DNA from 4 places in the Rhizobium sp. UGM030330-04 genome. Region 1 is predicted to be linked to each of the others. Evidence: predicted binding sites of a transcription regulator. Region 1 holds the regulator's gene; each other region holds the start of a gene.
What was found. The regulator PhoB, encoded in region 1, activates phosphate uptake and scavenging genes when phosphate is short. The targets are predictions, from matches to a motif close to TGTCATNNANCTGTCAT.
Positions count from the first base shown of each region.

Region 2: the regulator PhoB is predicted to act here: its motif matches at 2,710-2,726, upstream of N434_RS16390 (DapH/DapD/GlmU-related protein).
Region 3: the regulator PhoB is predicted to act here: its motif matches at 3,669-3,685, upstream of N434_RS02405 (DUF1045 domain-containing protein).
Region 4: the regulator PhoB is predicted to act here: its motif matches at 1,825-1,841, upstream of N434_RS08460 (UDP-2,3-diacylglucosamine diphosphatase).

Region 1 is NZ_QKML01000001.1:223,015-228,343, forward strand. It holds gene N434_RS01110 (aspartate aminotransferase family protein) at 1-949, opposite strand, end outside; gene N434_RS01120 (GcrA family cell cycle regulator) at 1,381-1,914, shown strand; gene phoB (phosphate regulon transcriptional regulator PhoB) at 2,211-2,894, opposite strand; gene phoU (phosphate signaling complex protein PhoU) at 2,925-3,650, opposite strand; gene pstB (phosphate ABC transporter ATP-binding protein PstB) at 3,748-4,563, opposite strand; gene pstA (phosphate ABC transporter permease PstA) at 4,578-5,329, opposite strand, start outside.
Region 2 is NZ_QKML01000010.1:106,196-111,524, reverse strand. It holds gene N434_RS16400 (RNA degradosome polyphosphate kinase) at 1-471, shown strand, start outside; gene ppx (exopolyphosphatase) at 468-1,991, shown strand; gene N434_RS16390 (DapH/DapD/GlmU-related protein) at 2,040-2,672, opposite strand; gene N434_RS16385 (hypothetical protein) at 2,847-3,188, opposite strand; gene N434_RS16380 (YunG family protein) at 3,293-3,640, opposite strand; gene N434_RS16375 (esterase-like activity of phytase family protein) at 3,799-5,157, opposite strand; gene N434_RS16370 (adenylate/guanylate cyclase domain-containing protein) at 5,308-5,329, opposite strand, start outside.
Region 3 is NZ_QKML01000001.1:476,190-481,518, reverse strand. It holds gene N434_RS02420 (AraC family transcriptional regulator) at 22-1,062, opposite strand; gene phnN (phosphonate metabolism protein/1,5-bisphosphokinase (PRPP-forming) PhnN) at 1,149-1,748, opposite strand; gene N434_RS02410 (alpha-D-ribose 1-methylphosphonate 5-triphosphate diphosphatase) at 1,745-2,881, opposite strand; gene N434_RS02405 (DUF1045 domain-containing protein) at 2,878-3,576, opposite strand; gene phnE (phosphonate ABC transporter, permease protein PhnE) at 3,852-5,201, opposite strand; gene phnE (phosphonate ABC transporter, permease protein PhnE) at 5,201-5,329, opposite strand, start outside.
Region 4 is NZ_QKML01000004.1:286,181-291,509, reverse strand. It holds gene dgcA (N-acetyl-D-Glu racemase DgcA) at 1-644, shown strand, start outside; gene N434_RS08460 (UDP-2,3-diacylglucosamine diphosphatase) at 931-1,770, opposite strand; gene N434_RS08455 (NADP-dependent malic enzyme) at 2,000-4,315, shown strand; gene N434_RS08450 (DUF2865 domain-containing protein) at 4,452-5,329, shown strand, end outside.

The sequences.
Region 1 (5,329 bases):
TCAGCGAAGCCAGGCCCTGGCGGAAGACCAGCGCGACATCCCGGACCTTTTCCAGAAAGCCCTCGGAGAGAACGACGTCCAGCACGGCGTTGCCAACCGCCATGGCGAGCGGATTGCCGCCATAGGTGGTGCCATGCACACCGGCCGTCATGCCGGAAGCGGCCTCCGCCGTCGCCAGACACGCACCGAGCGGAAAACCGCCGCCGATACCCTTGGCAACCGCCATGATATCGGGCGCGACGCCCGTCTGTTCATAAGCAAACAGCTTGCCCGTGCGGCCAACGCCCGTCTGGACCTCATCGAAGATCAGCAGCAGACCGTGCTCGTCGCACAATCCGCGCAGGAGTTGCAGGAATTCCTTGCTGGGCGCGCGAATGCCGCCCTCGCCCTGAATGGGCTCGATCAAAAGCGCCGCCGTCTCGTCCGTGATGGCCGCCTTCAGCGCGTCGACATCGGCGAAGGGAACCTGATCGAAACCTTCAACCTTGGGGCCGAAACCTTCCAGATATTTCTGCTGGCCGCCGGCAGCGATGGTCGCCAGCGTGCGGCCATGGAAGGCGCCTTCGAAGGTGACGATACGGAATTTTTCCGGATGGCCCTTTGAATAATGATAACGGCGCGCGGTCTTGATGGCACATTCCAGCGCTTCCGCACCGGAATTGGTGAAGAAGACCTTGTCCGCGAACGTTGCTTCCGTCAGCCGCCTAGCGAGCTTTTCCTGCCCCGGCACTTCATAGAGGTTCGAAACATGCCAGACCTTCTCGGCCTGCGTCTTGATCGCCTCCACGAGATGCGGATGGGCGTGGCCCAGCGAGTTGACCGCGACGCCTGCCGCAAAATCCAGATATCGCTCGCCGCTTTCCGTGAACAGCCAGACGCCTTCGCCGCGCTCGAAACGCAGGGGGGCTCTTGCAAATGTATCGAACAATGGCGCGGCGGCTTCGGCCATGGCTGTATCACTCCTTGCGCGGATGCGCTGTCAGACGGTTGTCAATAGGCTTCGAGGGTTATCCCTCGCCTGAAAATCAAAAATGCCGCCTTGCGGCGGCAGGGGCACTATTGTCACTTCGCTTGCCGATGTCAACAAAAGTCCGCGTTTCCCGGGCTTCTCAAGCATTAGTATGTGGCCGCAGCCGAGCCCCAAGGTGTTGCCTTTCAGACTCAACTCGCCAGCAAGTTGGGGAAAACCGGAAAATCGATTCCAGATGATTCCCGCGACTCTTGCCACGGAGTCGGGCTGGCACTAGGTTAATCGCTAATTACTAGACTGCATTGCGGCGGAACTAGTCACCTAAAATCCGGCGGAAACCACGCTCGCGGCATGTCTCGCGAGACGGAGAGGGATTCTGTCGAAATATACGCGACAAGCGGAGAAGCGGCATGAACTGGACAGACGAGCGGGTCGAGAAACTCAAGAAATTGTGGGCCGAAGGACTGAGCGCCAGCCAGATAGCAGCACAGCTGGGCGGCGTCAGCCGCAACGCCGTGATCGGCAAGGTGCATCGCCTCAACCTGCCGGGACGCGTCAAGGCTGGCGGCCCGGTCACGTCGGCGCGCTCCGCGCCTAAGCGCACCGCCGCCCCTGCCCCGCGCGCAACGAATTTCGCGGCTCGCGTCAGCGCGGCACCGGCACGGGCTCTGAACCGCTCGAACGCGGCAACGGCTCTCCATGAGGAGATCGACATCGAGACCGCTGAAGTTCTCGATTACGCTCCCTCCAGAAACGTCGTTACGCCGATTTCCCGCCGCCTGACGCTGACGGAACTGACGGAGCGCACCTGCAAATGGCCGGTTGGCGATCCGCTGAAGGATGATTTCCATTTCTGCGGTTGTGAAGCGCTGGAATCTTCGCCCTATTGCAAGTTCCATGCGAAACTCGCCTACCAGCCGGTGAGCGAGCGCCGCAAGGCTTGAGTGTTGCGGCACGCATTCAGCACTCAAAAACTACGGGCCTTCGGGCCCGTTTTTTTATGGCAAAGGCAGGCCCGTTCCGGGGAGCGATGCACCAATGGAGTACCGGCCCTTTCCTCCATCGCCGTCAGACATCGCGCCACAATCCGGATATCAACCGGTCGTCGATCGTGCGCTCCGAAGATTGAGATGCCGCTTTCGAGAAAAGTCCAAAATCGAAAGGCCCGACACCGCAATGGTATCGGGCCTTTCAATTTTGGGCGAATGTATCCTGACCGAGGCCTTCAGTTCGGCTGCGGTCAGGCTTCCATGGAATATCCGGCACCGCGCACGGTGCGGATGACATCCTGCATATGCGAAAAATTGAGTGCCTTGCGCAGACGGCCGACATGCACGTCGACAGTGCGTTCATCGACATAGATATCGTGACCCCAGACGCCATCCAGCAGTTGCGAGCGGGAAAACACTCGGCCCGGAGAGGTCATCAGGAATTCCAGCAGGCGGAATTCCGTCGGGCCGAGGCGCACTTCGCGGCTTTTGCGATGAACGCGATGGGTTTCGCGATCCAGCTCAATATCGCCGCATTTCAGCACCGATGAGAGAACCTCGGGGCGAGCCCGACGCAGCATCGCCTTGACGCGGGCCATGAGCTCCGGCGTCGAGAACGGCTTCACGACATAATCGTCCGCACCGGTGGCAAGACCGCGAACGCGCTCGCTTTCTTCACCGCGCGCCGTCAGCATGATGATGGGCAGCCGCTCGGTTTCCGGCCGCATTCTCAGCCGCCGGCACAGTTCGATGCCGGAAACCCCGGGCAGCATCCAATCCAGGATGAGCAGATCAGGAATACGTTCCTGCAGCCGGATTTCCGCTTCGTCTCCACGGGGTATCGTGTCGACGTCGTATCCCTCAGCCTCGAGATTGTAACGAAGCAGGACGCTCAGCGCTTCCTCGTCTTCCACAACTGCAATCTTGGGCACCATATACTAACTCCACAAGCTTCTGCTTGTCTGTTACTCGGTCACCGAACCGAGCGTGTTGGAACTGTCGTCCTTCGGACGCTCTCCCTCCGGCTGACTGCCGGTGGTCATGTAATAAATCGTCTCGGCGATATTGGTGGCATGGTCGCCGATACGCTCGATGTTCTTGGCGCAGAACAGGAGATGCGTGCAGGTGGTGATGTTGCGCGGATCTTCCATCATGTAGGTCAGAAGCTCGCGGAAGAGCGACGTATACATGGCGTCGATTTCTTCATCACGCTCGCGAATGGCATTGGCCTTCTCGGCGGAACGTGTCGAATAGACGTCGAGCACTTCCTTGAGCTGCACCAGCGCCAGTTCGGACAGGTGTTCGATGCCGCGAGCAAGCTTGCGCGGCACGCCGGTGCCGGCAACCGCGATCACCCGCTTGGCGGTGTTCTTGCCGAGGTCGCCAACACGCTCGAGATCACCGGCGATACGCAGGGTGCCGATGATTTCGCGAAGATCGGCCGCAACGGGCTGTCTTCTGGCGATGGTGACGATGGCCTTGTCGCCGATCTCACGCTCGGAATGGTCGAGGATCGTGTCATCGGAAATGACTTTCTGCGCCAGGGCAGCATCGGAATTGACGAGCGCGCGCACCGCATCTGCGCACATCTGCTCGGCCAGACCGCCCATTTCGGCGATGCGGCGGGTCAGGAACTTCAATTCCTCGTCATAGGCGGACAGAATATGCGAATGGGTCGTTGTCTGTGTCACGGTCTGATCCTCCGGCTTGGCCTTCATGCACGTGCACACCAGCGGGCACGGCAGAGGCACCAGTCTTGTTCGGTTTCGATAAAGCGCCGGCCGGAAATCAGCCGAAGCGGCCCATGATGTAGTCCTGCGTGCGCTGGTCATCCGGATTGGTGAACATCTTGTCCGTTTCGTTTTCCTCGACAAGATGACCAAGGTGGAACATGGCTGTGCGCTGGGAAACACGCGCTGCCTGCTGCATGGAGTGCGTGACGATGACAATCGTATAGTTGGCGCGCAGTTCGTGGATGAGCTCCTCGACCTTGGCGGTCGCGATCGGATCGAGCGCCGAGCAGGGCTCGTCCATCAGGATCACTTCCGGGCTGACGGCAACCGCGCGTGCGATGCAAAGGCGCTGCTGCTGGCCACCGGAAAGGCCGGTGCCGGACTCCTGGAGACGATCCTTGACCTCGTTCCACAGGCCGGCCTTCTGCAGGCTGTGTTCGACGATCTGATCCATATCCGCCTTGTTGCGGGCCAGACCATGGATGCGCGGGCCGTAGGAGATGTTCTCGTAAATCGACTTCGGAAACGGGTTCGGCTTCTGGAACACCATGCCGACGCGCGCGCGCAGCTCAACCACATCGATCGCCTGGTCGTAGATATCGTCGGTGTCGAGCGTGATCTTGCCAGTGACCCGGCAGCCATCGATCGTGTCGTTCATGCGATTGAGCGTCCGAAGGAATGTGGACTTGCCGCAACCGGACGGGCCGATCAGCGCGGTCACCGTGTTTTCGCGGACGTTGAGGTTCACGTCGTAAAGCGCACGCTTCTCGCCGTAATAAACCGAAACATCCTTGCCGATCATCTTGTATGAAACTTCATTCATTTTCTTGTCCAGCGCCTTTTCAACTGCTGCTTCCGACAACATGTTCATTGCTCAATCTCCCTCTACCAGCGCCGTTCAAAGCGGCGACGCAACAGGATTGCGCCAACATTCATGACGATGAGGAACAAAAGCAGGATGATGATAGCGCCAGATGTTCTTTCGACAAAGGCGCGTTCCGCTTCGTTCGCCCACATGTAAATCTGCACCGGCAGTGCCGTGGACGGATCCATCGGCGTTGTCGGGTAATTCGCAACGAATGCCACCATGCCGATCAAGAGCAGCGGCGCCGTTTCGCCCAGCGCGTGGGCGAGGCCGATGATGGTGCCGGTCAGAATGCCGGGCATGGCGAGCGGCAGGACGTGGTGGAAGATCGTCTGCATCTTTGAAGCGCCAAGGCCGAGCGCCGCCGCACGGATCGACGGCGGCACGGCTTTTAATGCCGCGCGCGTGGCGATGATGATCGTCGGCAGGGTCATCAGCGTCAGGACAAGGCCGCCGACCAGCGAGGCCGAACGGGGAAAGCCCATGAAGTTGATGAAGACGGAGAGGCCAAGCAGACCGTAAACGATGGAGGGAACAGCCGCGAGATTGTTGATGTTCACCTCGATGAGGTCCGTCAGACGGTTCTTCGGCGCGAACTCCTCGAGATAGATCGAGGCTGCGACACCGATCGGCAGCGACAACACCAGCACGATCAGCATCATGTAAAAGGAGCCGATCAGCGCCACGCCCACACCCGCCGCTTCCGGACGGCTCGAAGCGCCGTTGACGAAGATGCCGGTGTTGAAGTGCTTGCCGAGCTGGCCGCTTTCGG
Region 2 (5,329 bases), on a different contig from region 1:
GTCGTGCGCGGCATCTGCTGCCTGCGCCCGCAGGTGCCCGGCCTCTCGGACAATATCCGCGTCAAATCGATCGTCGGGCGCTTCCTCGAACACAGCCGTATCTTCTGCTTCGGCAACGGTTTCGGCCTGCCGTCGGACAAGGCGCTGGTCTATATCGGCTCGGCCGACATGATGCCGCGCAACCTTGATCGGCGCGTGGAAACGCTGGTGCCGCTTACCAATCCCACCGTGCATGAGCAGGTTCTTTCACAGATTATGCTGGGCAATCTCATTGACAACCAGCAGAGCTACGAGATACTTGCGGACGGAACGTCGAGGCGCATCGAGGTGCGTAAAGGCGAAGAACCGTTCAACGCGCAGCACTATTTCATGACCAATCCCAGCCTTTCCGGACGTGGTGAAGCCCTGAAATCCAGTGCGCCCAAATTGATTGCCGGGTTGATTTCTTCCCGCAAGAAACAGGCTGAATGACTCGATCAGAAGCACAGGGGCGGCTGACCGGCCTTGCCCCCGTTTCCGTCATAGATATTGGTTCGAACTCCGTTCGTCTCGTCGTATATGAAGGTCTCTCCCGCGCGCCCGCCGTGCTGTTCAACGAAAAGGTCCTCTGCGGTCTCGGCAAAGGGCTGGCGCTTACGGGCAGGATGCATGAAGAAGGTGTCAGCCGGGCGCTGATGGCGCTGAGGCGCTTCCATGCGCTTTCCGAACAGGCGCAGGCGCAGGAACTCTACGTGCTGGCAACCGCCGCGGCGCGTGAAGCGGAAAACGGCCCGGATTTCATCCGCGAGGCCGAAGCCATTCTCGGTTGTGAAATCGAGGTATTGTCCGGCGAGAAGGAAGCGCTTTATTCCGCCTATGGGGTGATCAGCGGTTTCCACGATCCGGACGGCATCGCGGGCGATCTGGGCGGTGGTTCGCTCGAACTCATCGACATCAAGGGCAAGAGCTGCGGCGAGGGCATTACCCTGCCGCTCGGTGGCCTGAGGCTTTCCGAACAATCCGATGGCTCGCTGGAAAAAGCAGCCACCATTGCCAGGAAACACGTCAAATCCTTCGCAAAGCTGCTGACGGCGGGCGAGGGGCGCACCTTTTATGCGGTGGGCGGCACCTGGCGAAACATCGCCAAGCTGCACATGGAAATCACCGGTTATCCGCTGCATATGATGCAGGGATATGAATTGCCGCTGGAGGAAATGCTGAATTTTCTGGAAGAGGTCATTCTCTCCAGGGACAGCAAGGACCCGGCGTGGCAGGCGGTTTCCAAGAGCCGCCGCTCGCTTCTGCCTTTCGGCGCCATCGCCATGCGCGAGGTTCTGAAGGTGATGAAACCGGCGAAGATTGCCTTCTCCGCGCAGGGCGTGCGTGAAGGTTATCTCTATTCGCTGCTGACGGAAGCGGAACGGGATCTGGACCCGCTGCTGGTCACGGCCGATGAGCTTGCCATTCTGCGTGCCCGTTCGCCCGAACATGCGCGTGAACTGGCGGACTGGAGCGGCCGCACCTTTCCGGTCTTCGGCATCAACGAGACGGAAGAAGAGAGCCGTTACCGGCAGGCGGCCTGCCTGCTGGCCGATATCAGCTGGCGCGCCCATCCGGATTATCGCGGCCTGCAGGCGCTGAACATCATCGCCCATTCCTCCTTCGTCGCAATCACCCATCCGGGCCGAGCCTATATCGCGCTTGCCAATTATTATCGTTTTGAGGGACTGAACGACAACGGCACCACGGAGCCGCTTGCGGCCATGGCGGGAGAGCGCCTGCTCGAACTCGGCAAGTTGCTCGGCGGCCTGCTGCGTGTCGTTTACCTCTTCTCGGCCTCGATGCCGGGCGTCGTTGATCACCTGAAATTCCGCAAGTCCGATAATCCGGATCTCGATCTGGAATTTGTGGTGCCGCACGAATATTGCGATTTTGCCGGCGAGCGTCTGGATGGGCGTTTGCAGCAGCTGGCGAAGCTGACGGGCAAGCGGCTGGCATTCGTGTTCGAATAACGCAACGGCACGGTGTTATTTTGCGATGAAAAGGGTCGTGGGCGCAGGCTAGGACCAGCGCTCGCAAAAGGCTTCGATATCGTTTGACTGAAAATCGGCAAGACGCGCCATGATCGTCTCGAATGGCCAGTCCCACCAGGCGATGGAATCGAGCTTCTCCGCGATCGATCGTGAAAAGCGCTCGCGAATGATTTTCGCGGGAACACCGCCGACGATGGTGTAGGGCTGTACGTCCCTGCTGACGACGGCGCCCGCTGCGAGTACGGCGCCGTCGCCAATTTTTACGCCGGGCAAGACAATAACCCCGTGTCCGATCCAGACATCGTTCCCGATGACGGTGCGGTCCTGCTTTCGCTGGGCGAAAAAGGCATCGTCACGCACGGCATTCGCGGAATAATATTCAGGACAATAGCTGAAACGATGCATGGATGGCCGGTCCATCGGATGGTTCGGCGCACCGATCCTGACCTCCGCCGCGATGGCGCAGAACTTTCCGATGGTGGCGTCACCTGCCATGCAACGGGGCCCAAGATAGGAGTAATCGCCAAGCTCGACATTGTGCAGCGAGCTATCCGCCAGAATTTCGCAGCATCTACCGATGTTTGAATCTCTGATGCTGGCCGTCGCGTGGACAACGGTTTCTGCGATTTTCGGGCGATTGGGTTGTGCGGTCGAATCCATTTCTGCCTCCGGATTTGCGCCTGCGTAACCGGGGATGATGAAGGGCCTGTGACGGCTGGGACACCACAGGAGCCCGGTCGCGCCGGTTGCTCCATTTGAAGATGAATCGTGGGCGTCACGTCGTGCCGTGCAAAACCCTGCCTACAGGCAGAAACGTTGGCAGAAGGAAGGCCGTCAGTCGCTCGAGGCATCCGTCTGGTTTTTGCGCCAATAATGGTCGGATATGTTTTGAGCATTCCGGATGATGTGGGCGGCGATTTCGGGGTCTCCGCCCTCGAATGTTTCCCGGTCGGCTCCGCATAATAGCAGGAAGAGCTGCTGATGCGCCGTGGCGACAAGATATTCATAGGCTGGCGGCTCGATCTCTGAACCAATGGCCTGGAGTTCTTCCGCGGCCTTCCTGCTGGCCTGCTCAAGCGCCGCGTAAATTGCAGCCATCATTGCTTCTTGTGTCTGTTCAAATATGTCCTGCGCTTGCCGTTCGGCCGGTGTCAGGATGGGGCAGCTTTCATTCACGGGGCAATTCTCCTCTTGGTGCGCCTCGTTTCGCTGACCGATCATATGTCATGGATTGTGTCCGCATTGCGGGAAAAGCCGGGATCAATACATTTTTAAGTGGATTAACCGTGCCCCAGCGCCTTTCTGATGCAGGCGCTGAGATAAGCATATTGCAGCGGCGTGATCTTCGCCATCGCTTCCACGCGGGTGGAGGGTCTGTCCTGGTAACCGACCGGAATATCGAACTGGGCGAAGGTGAAATCCCAGCGGATCCCCTCAACGATATTATAGAAGTGGTCGGCGCCGCTGATTGCGGTCTTGGCAATCTCGCCACCGAAAATATCCTGAACCACCAGTGCGGTGACGCCACCCTGTCCCCGGGCGGGATTTTCGCGCGACCACAGGCTGCTGGTTTCGTCAGACCAGCTTTTCCTCAGCGCGTAATAAAGTCGTTCGGCATGATCCTGCATAAGGGGTCTTTCCTGTTACGGAGCCGGGGTCCGGGTCAGGTATGATCTGAAGAGAAACGGAGCGCCGCGCCTTCTCCAGAGGCTGCGAGGACGCTCCGTCCTGTCGAACCTGCGCAGGGCGCAGGAGGGCGCCGGAACGAATTCCGGCGCCATTATGCTTACTTGGCGTCGAGCAGGTCCTTGACTTCCAGCAGGACGAACTCGTTGTCGTCAGCCTTGTCCAGCGCACGGCCGGCCGAGAAGGGCAGGTTGTTGTCGTTGCCGACGATGATATGGGTGGCATCGCCGCGGTCGACATTCTCGATGGTGACGAAAGGCATGTCATAGTAGCCGTCGCCGCCGCCCTGACGCTTCTTGTTATCAGGGTCGGAGATTTTCAGAAGATCGATATAGCCGATCTTGCGTGCGGCCTTGCCGACATTGGCGTCGTTGAACTCGATCTTGTAGATGCGCTTGACCTTGGAAGGCACGGCAAAGCAGTTTGCTTCCGGCTTCTTCGGATCGGCGCACGCCTTGTCGGCGGTGCCGGCGCCATTGTCACGTTCGATGACCAGCGCCGTGCTGTCGTCCAGCATGTTGAAGTCGCCGATGGCTTCGCCGCCCTGCGCCAGCGGATAGAGCCAGGTGCGGCCGGTCCATTCCTTCTTGGCGGTGTCGAGTTCGATGATGCGCAGCGCGGTCGCGCCGTCTTCGGTCTTTTCCACCTGGCCATCGGCCATGTAAAGCGGGCCTTCGAGAAGGCCGTAGAGCTTGGAGCCGTCCTTGGAAAGCGCCATGCCCTCATAACCGCCCGATCGCTTCAGGTTGAAGGCCGGCATTTTCTGCGTCGGGTTGCCGGGCAGGGCCAGGGTGGGGTGATCCGGAGACTTCACCTCGATGTCGCCAGCCTTGGTGGCGATGACGTCCGTCAGCTTGCCGTCGCGGGTGAATTTCAGGATGTAGGGGCCGAATTCCTCGCCCACCCAGAAACCGTCAGCGACGGGCTGAATGGATTCGACGTCGAAATCCGCGCCCGTCAGGTAACGCTTCTCGGTGCCTTCCAGAACGATGGGGAAGGGCGCCTTCATGTCCGGATCGGAGAGGAACACGGTTTCAAGCGCGTTGACCTTGCCGGCGTCCCAGTCGAATTTCAGGTGGTGAAGCATCAGCATGGCGTCGCTGGAATTGAGCTTGGAACCGAAGCCGTTGTCGGAAAGGCTCCAGAAGCTGCCGTCGGGCATCGCCTTGATGCCGGAAAAGCCCTGCATCGCCTGGCCGTTGAACGGCATGGAAAGTCCGGTCAGGCGCACGCCATCCTTGCCGGGAACGGTGCCGGTACCTTCCGCGCGCTTGCGGTCGGCCGTCGTGAACTTGGCGGAGGTCTTGAGGTGTTCCGGCGCATCGGCGGGCGCCGCGATAATGGTGTTGGCCGGCAGGATGGCGTGGGAGACCAGCTTCGCCGGAAACTCCTTCTCAGCTGCGTAAGACGTGGTGGCAAGCGCGAGAACCGCGCAGGAGGCGAAAAGAATGTGCTTCATGATGGAGACCCCTCGATACCTGTTGAAGACAGGATTGAGGCGATAGGGTCGTCGCATGACAGGCAGGTGATTGTCGTTTGAAGCTTTGATGAATTTTGATGACGGCCGCCGGCGACAGCGGAATAGCATGGCCTTTTCCGGCGTATCGCCTCAGGCGGCGGAGGCCTGATGC
Region 3 (5,329 bases), 250 kb from region 1:
TATAGGTGCCGTAAATGGGTTTTATCCGGCGGAATGATGCGCATGTTTCTTGCGAATATCCGTCGGGGTGGCCCCGAACCAGCGGGACACCGAGCGTGAAAACGCTCCGGGTGTCGAATAGCCCAGCCTGTAGCTTATGTCAGAAACCGGCAGGTCGCTTTCCACCAGAAGCTTGAAGCCGGCGTTCTTGCGTATGGCATCCTTGATCTCGTTGAGATTAGTGCCAAGTTCGGCAAGCCGCCGCTGAAAACTCCGTTCGGAGAGATTGAAATAGGGTGCGATCTCACCGAGAGAAAGCTCCGCATCCGACAGCCGCATCTGCATGTATCGTTTCACTTGGTCGATGAAATGTGTTGCGTCGGCCGAGGTTTCCGGTCGCAGCATCCGGCACTGCAAATTCATCAGCTCGAAAAGCCGCTCATCCGCATTCGGATTGGCCACATCGAGAAGCGATACGGGAAGACGCATCGTATGGATCGGCTGGGAAAAACTGATCCGTTTGCTCATTTTTTCTTTAAATAGCTGAATATTAATCGGTTTCTGCCGCTCCAGACCGATTTCGATCTGGTGGATGCGCTCGCCGAGAATATCGCGAAGGCGCTGGATCAGAACTGTCAGGGATAGATCCACATATTGGTCCCGCTTGGCGATAACAGGCGCAAAGGACCAGGAAAGCGTTACATGTGTGGTGTCCGCAACCATGGTGAAATTGCTGTTGTTGGTTGCGTAATAAACGTGATCCTGAAGAAAACGCAAAAAAGCCCGCACCGTGGGCGCGCTGATCAGGCCATAGCCGAATGCGCCGGATGCACCGGCCGGAAAGCTGGAGGCGCATTGCAGACCGAAGGCATCGTCACCCGAAATCAGGGCGCAGGTTTCAAGCAGGCGGCACAATCTGTCGAGGCTTATGCGCTCCGTCAGGCTGTCGAAAGTGGCGGGATCTATATCGAGAGCCTTGCAGATGGGGGCGATATCGATGCCCCGCGACCGCGCATAATTGCCGACGCCGGCGGCCAGACCAGCCACCACAGTTATCTCGTCACTGACCCTCTTTTCGGGCATCCCTCGCCTTGGCGTACCATGTTTGGAAATTGTCGCCTGATGGTAAGCTTTGCAAGGCTATTTGTCGAGCAGTACGGGCCGGGAATTCAAGACCGGCTAAGGCCGCAGCTTTGTTCCAGCACCTGCAGGATGGTCCTGCCGGCATCTTCGATGGCGCCGCTATTATCCACTGTCGTCACGTCGAAGTCTCCGGTGACCGTAAGTGAGCTGCGTTCCAGCCGCCGCAGGATATCTTCGCGGCTTTCCCGTCCGCGTTGTTCCAGCCGCCGGGCCAGCACCTCCGGCCGGGCAACGATGTTCACGACCTTGAGACGGGAAAAGGCCGAGCCGAACTGCGGCAGGGCCGAGCGGGAACCGTTGGCGATGACCACGTCTCCCGCCTCTAGATGACGGTGGACCATGGCCGGAATGCCATATTTCAGCCCATGCGCCTGCCAGGAGACGGCGAATGCGCCTTCATCCGCCAGCCGGTTGAACTCATGCATCGAAACCGCATCGTGGTTTTCGCCACCTGCATCGCCGCTGCGGGTAATGACCCGGCGGGTGAAGTGAAAACCGGGCCGTCCGGACAATTGTGTTGCCGCATAGTCCATCAGCGTGTCCTTGCCGGCCCCGCTCGGGCCGACAACCACGATCATCGTTCCCGGCATTTTTTCACGCCGGCTGTCCTCCCCGCCGTCGGTCATGCCACGCGCTTGCCCTGGCGCCAGACCGAACGGGCGACCGGAACGCCATCTTCGCGGTGAACCCGGACCAGATCGGCACGCAATCCCGTTGCGATACGGCCGCGGTCAAGAAGGCCAACGGTGCGCGCCGGCGTGGCGGTAACCATGCGGAGCGCCTCCGGCAGGGTGATGGCTTCCACCTGATCGGCGAGCAGGAATGGCGCGAAGAGCAGGCTGAAGGGCACATAGTCGGAAGAAAGAACATCCAGCACGCCGATCTCGGCAAGATCGCGGGCGGCAATGTTGCCGGAATGGGACTTGCCGCGAACGATGTTCGGCGCGCCCATCAGCACGCTCATGCCAGCGCTGTGCGAGGCTTTTGCGGCCTCGACGCTGGTGGGGAATTCCGCCAGCTTCACGCCGTGGCCGATAGCCTCGCCGACATGCGCTTCGGTGGCGTCGTCATGGCTTGCGACGGTAATGCCGCGCTCGGCGCAGCGGGCGGCCAGATAATCGCGGTGCCTGGCGGAATATTCCGCCGACGCCGCCTGCCGACGCCGCACGAACTCGGCGAAAGCCTCATCGCTCAGCCCGCGCTTCTTCTGGTAATAGAAGATGTACTGATCCATGGACTGGAACTGGCGCTGACCCGGAGAGTGGTCCATCAGCGAAATCAGCCGAACGCGCGGATCGGTTTCGAAGTCCTCGAAATGTTCGAGCACATCGGCGGAGGCAACCTCACAGCGCAGATGCAGCAGGTGATCCGCACGCAGACGGTTCTGGTCCGCTGCCGCCTCGATAGCGTCAGCCATTTCCCGCATTTCACCCTTCTTGAAACCGCCATCCTCATCCGAGCCGAGCCGCAGGCAGTCGAACACAGTGGTGATGCCGGAGGCCGCCACCTGTGCATCATGGGCCTGAATGGCGGCAATCTTGTCCCAGATCACGCCGGGACGCGGTGAATAATGTTGTTCCAGATGGTCGGTATGCAGTTCCACCAGACCGGGGATGAGGAAATCGCCTTCGAGGTCCTCTCCGGTTTTGGAGGCGCCTTCGCTGATATCGGCGATCTTGCCGTCGCGGATCAGAACAGATCCCAGAATAATATCGTCTTCCAGGACGATACGGGCATTGGACAGGGCGTGCTCGGTCATGGGTTCGCATCTTTCTTTGGCTGCTGGCCAAGCGGGTGCCAGCGATGAACGGTAAAGGGCGCGCCGCGCGTTTCTTCAATGAACAAAGCGAGGCCGGAAATGGTGAGGGGCTGGTCGACGAATTCGGCAAAACGCGCCGAAAGAACCTCTTGCATGGTGGGCTGGTCACCCTCGTCGATGCGGCCGGTGAGTGTCATGTGAAAGCGGAAGTCATCCATTACATGCGGATAACCCCAGAGTAACAGATTCTGCCGCTGGCTTTCCGTCAGCATTTGCGGCCGCCGCCGCGCAATATCGGTCTCCGACAGGGGCGCACGAAACCGGTCGAAATGATCGACGATCTCGGCGGCGAAATCCTGCAGCGGCTGGTAGGTCCGGTCCGGAACGAGCGCGAAAAACGGCCCGAGCGCGCCAACGACGACACGCGGAATATCGAAGGCCGACTGGCTGGCCGCGAAGTCTTCCACAGCGGTGAGCAGCTCCGCTTCATTGTATTTTTCGGCAAGCTCGAAAGGAGCCTTCAGCGTCGCGTGGAAGCCGTAACGGCGCGGTTCTTCCGTCATCTCGGCATAGTCGTCGTGGTCGTCATGCAACGCGCCGGAAAATGCATTGCGGCCAAGCCAGCGTGACGCTGCTTCAGTCAGCGGGTGATCTTTAGCCGGAGAAAAATAGATGGCGTAGCGCACGGCAAGCACTCTTCAGTGTCATGGGAAACCAGGGATGAGAAGCTATTTGGCGTGACTCGCCCGCTTCCCGCAAGGTCAGGAGTGCGAGGTAATCGCTTTCCGTGACAGAATGATGATGCCCATGGAAAAAAGCGCATTCGAAATGCGCCAACCCTTCCGAATGCAATGAGAGCGCAGACGGATATGACGAGGGGAGGTGGCCGGCATAAATCAGGACTGCGCGAGTGTCTGGGGTGTGAGGACAAACGTCGCCGTGACTTTCGTCACCACACCCCGATCATGGCCTAGTGCTGTGTCTTGCCGATCAGGCGGGAACGCAGCGAGTTGGAAATATGGTCGAACAGGAAAACGACGAAGAGGATAAGCAGGACCATATAGGCGACCTTGTCCCAATCGGCATTGGTACCCATCGCTTCCAGCAGTTTCAGGCCGATGCCACCCGCACCCACTGCGCCGATGATCGTGGCGGAGCGGGTGTTGCTTTCCCAGAAATAGAGCGATTGCGAAATGAAGACCGGCAGCACCTGCGGCAGCACACCGAAGCGATTGACGGCAATCGGGGAAGCGCCGACCGATTTGACGCCCTCGCGCTGCTTGTCGTCGACATTCTCCAGCGCCTCGGCATAGACCTTGCCGAGCGCGCCCGTATCGGTGAAGAAGATCGCGGCAATGCCAGGGATCGGTCCCGGGCCGAAACTGCGGGTGAAGAACAGCGCCCAGATCAACATGTCGATGGAGCGCAGGAAGTCGAACAGGCGCTTCATGCCCCAGTTCGCAGCCTTGTTGGCGGTGATATTGCGCGCCGCGATGAAGGCGAGCGGCAGGGCGACGAGCGTGCCGAACAGCGTGCCGACAAAGGCCATGACCAGCGTCTGCATCAGCTTGGATAGAATATCGGCATGCTGCCAGACGCTGTTGTCGAGGAAATCATCCGCCATATGGCTGATATTGGAGCGCTCGGGATCGAGCCTCTCGCCCCAAAGCGCGAGAGCCGCCAGTTCGCCATAACCCTTGCCCCAGAATTCCGACTTGGTGTCGAACAGGAAATTCGCCCATCCAAGGAAACGGCGTTGCACATAGACCTGGCTGGTACGGATTTCCGCCTGTCCGGCAAAACCGTAATGCACGAGGACCTTGTTGCCGTCCTGCTGGATTTCCTGCGGCCGGTTCTCAGGCGCTCGTGCCTGTTCGCCATTGATGATGACGGGATAGCTTTGACCGTCGACATAGACATCCACGCGGGTCGGCGTCACGTCAAGGCGGTTTTCCGTACCCGCATAAACGACGCTGTAGCCGCCATCCGGGAGAGGCTGCAGCCAGTCGATCTTTGCGTCGACGGGATATTGTCCGCGGCTCGACCACTGCGGCTCGACCTTGCCATCCTCGAAGCGCAGGCGCGGCTGGGCGCGCCAGGAATACCAGTCCTGAATATAGCTCGACGCACGATCCCAGCGGCCCTGCATGAAAGCCGGCCCGACATTAAAGAAGAAAAAGCAGCTGATGAGATAAATGACGGTGGCGAGAATACCGATCAGCAGACCGTAACGCTTCATGAAACCGCGTTTGAAAATCGCGGGATGCGCGGCGGTCAGCCTTTCGCGCTCGGCGGTGTTGAGAATGAAGCTGGAGGACATCAGGCCGCTCCCCGTCCGAATTCGAAGGATTGATGGCCGATCAGTCTGCGGCGCAGCCAGCTGGAAAACTGGTCGACGGCGATGATGGTGATCAGCAGCAGGATGATGATGGCATAGGTCTTGGAAGC
Region 4 (5,329 bases), on a different contig from region 1:
GACAGGCGGCAAAACCGCTTGTCACAGCCTATACGATCTCGCTTGCCGACCCCGAAACCATGGCCGCGAAAACCGCGGAGAATGCAGGCCGCCCGCTTCTCAAGATCAAGACCGGCACCACTGACGACGAAGCCCGCCTGCGCGCCGTGCGCGCCGCAGCACCCGATGCGCGTATCATCATCGATGCCAATGAAGGCTGGAACGATGATAATATCGAATATTATCTTGGACTTGCGGCGGAACTGAAGATATCGCTGATCGAGCAGCCGCTGCCGGCCGGCAAGGATACGATCCTTTCCCGCATCGATCACCCGGTACTGATCTGCGCCGACGAAAGCGTGCATTCCACAAAGGATCTCGCCGGCCTGCGCGACCGTTACGATGCGATCAACATCAAGCTCGACAAGACCGGCGGCCTCACCGAAGCGCTTGTCATGAAAACGGAGGCCGAACGGCTCGGTTTCACTATCATGGTCGGCTGCATGCTCGGCACCTCGCTCGGCATGGCACCTGCTGTGCTGGCAGCCCAAGGCACGGCCTTTGCCGATCTCGACGGGCCGCTGTTGTTGGCGCAGGATCGGGAGCCTGGGCTGGTTTATGAGGGTTCGCTGGTTTATCCGGCACGGCCGGAATTGTGGGGATAGAACTCTCGCCAAGGGTCCGCACTGGGTTGGTGTCGAGAGGCTACATTCGCACCATCTCTCCGGTGCCTCACCGGAAGGTTACTAAGAAGGCTCTAAAGCCTCACCTCCGTCATGCCGGACCTGATCCGGCATCCAGCCACGGCGCGTCTGCGCCGTGAGAAATAGGTCTTACGCGATCAAAGACTTGATCGCACTGGATCCCGGCTCAGGGCCGGGATGACGGTATGCGGATGCTACAATTTTTGCCAAACACTTCGTTTACAGGTGAGCCTACCATCCGCCCAAATCAGGCCGCGTGCTTGCCGATCAACCCCGGAATATTCACCGGTTCCATTTCATCCGAAGCATGTTCAGCGGTGGCGTCGCTGGTCTGCATCCAGGTGATCAGCTCGAAGCTGCCATCGGCGTTTTCGGCGATCGCCGTGCAGCTTTCCACCCAATCGCCGGTGTTGATGTAGCGAATGCCGTCCATGTCTTCCATGACAGCATGGTGAATATGGCCACAGATCACGCCGTCGACATTGTTGCGCCGCGCCTCTTCGGCCACCACGCGCTGGAATTCGCCGATGAAGTTGACGGCGTGCTTGACCTGCAGCTTGGCCCAGGCCGAAAACGACCAGTAAGGCAGGCCGATGCGGCGGCGCACGGCGGCAATGGCGATGTTGATGGCGATCGCCGCGTCATAGGCCCAGTCGCCGAGATAGGCGAGCAGGCGGGCATTGCGCACCACCACGTCGAACTCGTCGCCATGAATGATGAGGTATTTCTTGCCGTCGGCCGCCTCGTGGATCATGCGCTCGGCCACTTCGATGCCGCCGAAATGCATGCCGGGGAATTCCCGCAGGAACTCATCGTGGTTGCCGGGAATATAGACGATGCGCGTTCCCTTGCGGGCCTTGCGCAGGAGCTTCTGCACCACGTCGTTGCAGCCCTGCGGCCAGTACCAGCTGCGGCGCAGGCGCCAGCCGTCGACGATGTCGCCGACAAGGATGATCGTCTCGGCTTCGTGATACTTTAGGAAGTCGAGCAGGAAATCCGTCTTGGCCGCCTTGGAGCCAAGATGAATGTCCGAAATGAAAAGCGTTCTGAACTGTCTGGTTTCGATTTGACCGGCCACGGATTTCATCCCCCTGTTCGGTTGCGTCCCTGCGGCTTTCTCACCTCTCAGAACCAGACTCGTGTTTCAGCAACATGACAGAGACGGTTTTTTGTATGGAATATGACGAAGCGCTTCACGAAAACGCGAATAAGCCATGCGCGCATTTGCATGAGCACGGGGCAAATAACGGCTGTACCGCGGGGAAGTTTGTTGTATTCAGGGGGCCGGAATTGAACCAGACATGACGGTGGAAGACATGACCTCTCACGATAAGAACAACACGCCCGCCAACGCGGCCAAGGCCGACATCGAGGAACAGGCGCTCTTTTTCCACCGCTATCCCCGCCCCGGCAAGCTGGAAATCCAGGCGACCAAGCCGCTCGGCAACCAGCGCGATCTGGCGCTGGCCTATTCGCCGGGTGTCGCCGCACCCTGCCTCGCCATCCATGAGAACCCTGAAATGGCGGCGGATTATACCGCCCGCGCCAATCTCGTCGCCGTCATCTCCAACGGCACGGCGGTGCTTGGCCTTGGCAATATCGGCCCGCTCGCCTCCAAGCCCGTCATGGAAGGCAAGGCCGTCCTCTTCAAGAAATTCGCCGGTATCGACGTTTTCGATATCGAGATCGACGCACCCGGCATCAACGACATGGTCTCCACCATCGCGGCGCTGGAGCCCACCTTCGGCGGCATCAACCTTGAGGACATCAAGGCGCCGGAATGTTTCGAGGTGGAACGCCAGCTGCGCGAGAAGATGAATATCCCCGTCTTCCACGATGACCAGCACGGCACCGCGATCATCGTCGCCGCTGCCGTCACCAACGCGCTGGAACTCGCCGGCAAGTCGCTCTCCAGCGTCAAGATCGTCGCGTCGGGCGCCGGTGCTGCGGCGCTTGCCTGCCTCAACCTGCTGGTCTCGATGGGCGCGAAAAAGGAAAACATCTGGGTCCACGACATCGAAGGCCTCGTTTATGACGGCCGCAACACGCTGATGGATGAGTGGAAGGAAGTTTACGCCCAGAAGACCGACAAGCGCGTGCTGGCCGAAACCATCGACGGCGCAGACGTTTTCCTCGGCCTTTCCGCCGCCGGCGTCTTGAAGCCGGAACTGCTGGAGCGCATGGCGGAAAACCCGCTCATTCTCGCGCTTGCCAACCCCAAGCCCGAAATCATGCCGGAAGAGGCGCGCGCCGCCCGCCCGGACGCGATGATCTGCACCGGCCGTTCGGATTTCCCGAACCAGGTCAACAATGTGCTCTGCTTCCCCTATATCTTCCGCGGCGCGCTGGATTGCGGCGCGACGACGATCAACGAGGAAATGAAGATGGCCGCCGTGCAGGCCATCGCCGAGTTGGCGCGCGAGGAAGTCTCCGAAGTCGCGGCAAAAGCCTATAGCGGCGAAACCCCGGTCTTCGGCCCGAACTACCTCATCCCCTCGCCCTTCGATCCGCGCCTTATCCTGCGTATCGCGCCCGCCGTTGCCCGCGCTGCCGCCGCAAGCGGCGTCGCCGCCCGGCCGATCACCGATTTCGAAGCCTATCTCGACCAGCTGAACCGTTTCGTCTGGCGCTCCGGCTTCATCATGAAGCCGGTCTTCAATGCCGCAAAAGCCGCCGAAAAGAAGCGCATCATCTTTGCCGAAGGCGAAGACGAACGCGTGCTGCGCGCCGCCCAGGTGCTCCTGGAAGAAGGCACCGGCATCCCGATCCTCATCGGCCGCCCGCAGATCATCGAAACGCGCCTGAAGCGCTTCGGCCTGCGCATCCGTCCGCATACGGATTTCGCCGTGGTCAACCCGGAAGACGATCCGCGCTACCGTGATTACGTTGATGACTATTTCGCCCTTGTCGGCCGCGTCGGCATCAACCCGGAAGCAGCACGCACCATCGTGCGCACCAACACGACCGTCATCGGCGCGCTGTCGGTGAAGCGCGGCGAAGCGGATGCGCTGATCTGCGGTCTCGAAGGCCGTTACGACCGCCACCTGCGCGACGTGAACCAGATCATCGGCAAGCAGGCAGGCGTGCGCTCCTTCGCCGGCCTCAGCCTGCTCATCACCCAGCAGGGTGCGCTGTTCCTCACCGATACTTTCGTGAACTATGACCCGACCTCCGAGGAAGTGGCGGAAATGGCCATTCTCGCGGCCAAGGAAATCCGCCGCTTCGGCATCACGCCGAAGATCGCGCTCGCCAGCCACTCCAATTTCGGCTCGCGCGATTCCGAAAGCGCCCGCAAGATGCGCCGCGCCCTGAAGATCGTGCAGGAAGCCGCACCGGAACTGGAAGTGGACGGCGAAATGCAGGGCGGCTCCGCACTGTCCGAAGCGCTGCGCAAGCGCGCCATGCCCAACAGCGTGCTGACCGGCGAGGCGAACCTGCTGGTCTTCCCGAACCTCGATGCCGCCAACATCACGCTCGGCGTCACCCGCACGCTGACGGAGGGCCTGCATGTCGGCCCAATCCTGCTCGGCACGGCCCTGCCCGCCCACATCCTGTCGCCCAGCGTCACCTCGCGCGGCGTCGTCAACATGGCAGCGTTTGCCGTAGTGCAGGCCTCGCATCCTTCGGTGTGATAGAGGCCGCATTAACGCAATTTTGAACAGGCTGTTGCCGCCTTGCGGCAACAGCTTATGTTATCTTCCTGAAATACGGATTTCGTGAAGTATAACACCCCTGCCACCGGCCGGGGACATCGAACGGATCGCACAATTGACCCGGCGCAGCCGCATCATCGGCCTCCTGCTTCCCCTTGTTTTCCTCGCCCCGGCCGCCGCTTTCGCGGATCAGGTCTGCGATACGCTTTATGCGCAATTGCGCGAACCGCCACGTGTCATCGGCAATACGGCCGAGGTTCGGCGTTACGCCAATGCGCTCGCCCGCCAGAACATCGTCATCCGCAAGATCAGGAACGACCTGCGCGGCTATGGCTGCTCATCCGGCAGCGTCGTTGTCTACGGCAACCCCAATGCCGGCCTCTGCACCGAGATCGGCGATGCGCTGGCGGATGCCGAAGCCGAACGCGACGCCATCATCCGCGACCGCGACGATGCCATGGCGGCCGCGCGCAGTGACGACGGCGACATCAGGCGCCAGCGCATTCTCGCGGCCCTCGATGCCAATGGCTGCAGCCCCGCAGAGGATATCAACCCGCAAGTGTCGCCTGCGCCCGATGTGACGCGTTATCCCGATGCCTTCCGGCAGAACGGTGGTGAGCCGGGACAGGCGGGGCTATCGCCCTACCCCAACGCCGCCGCCGAGGGCGGGCTTCGCACACTCTGCGTGCGCACCTGCGACGGCTCGTTTTTCCCGATCGCCTCCAACGCTTCGCCGCTCGATTTCCGCGCCCAGGCGGAGCAGTGCCAGAAAATGTGCCCGGGCACACAGACCGAGCTTTATTTTCACTCCATGACGGATCAGGAAACCGCCGACATGGTCTCCGCCGAAACCGGCAAACCCTACAAGGACCTGCCAACCGCCTTTGCCTACAGGAACGCCTCGGCAAAGGCGCCGGGCTGCGCCTGCAATATGGCCGCCTATCACGAGGACATGCAGAAGCAGGAAGAGGCCGCCCGGCCGGAATCCGAAAA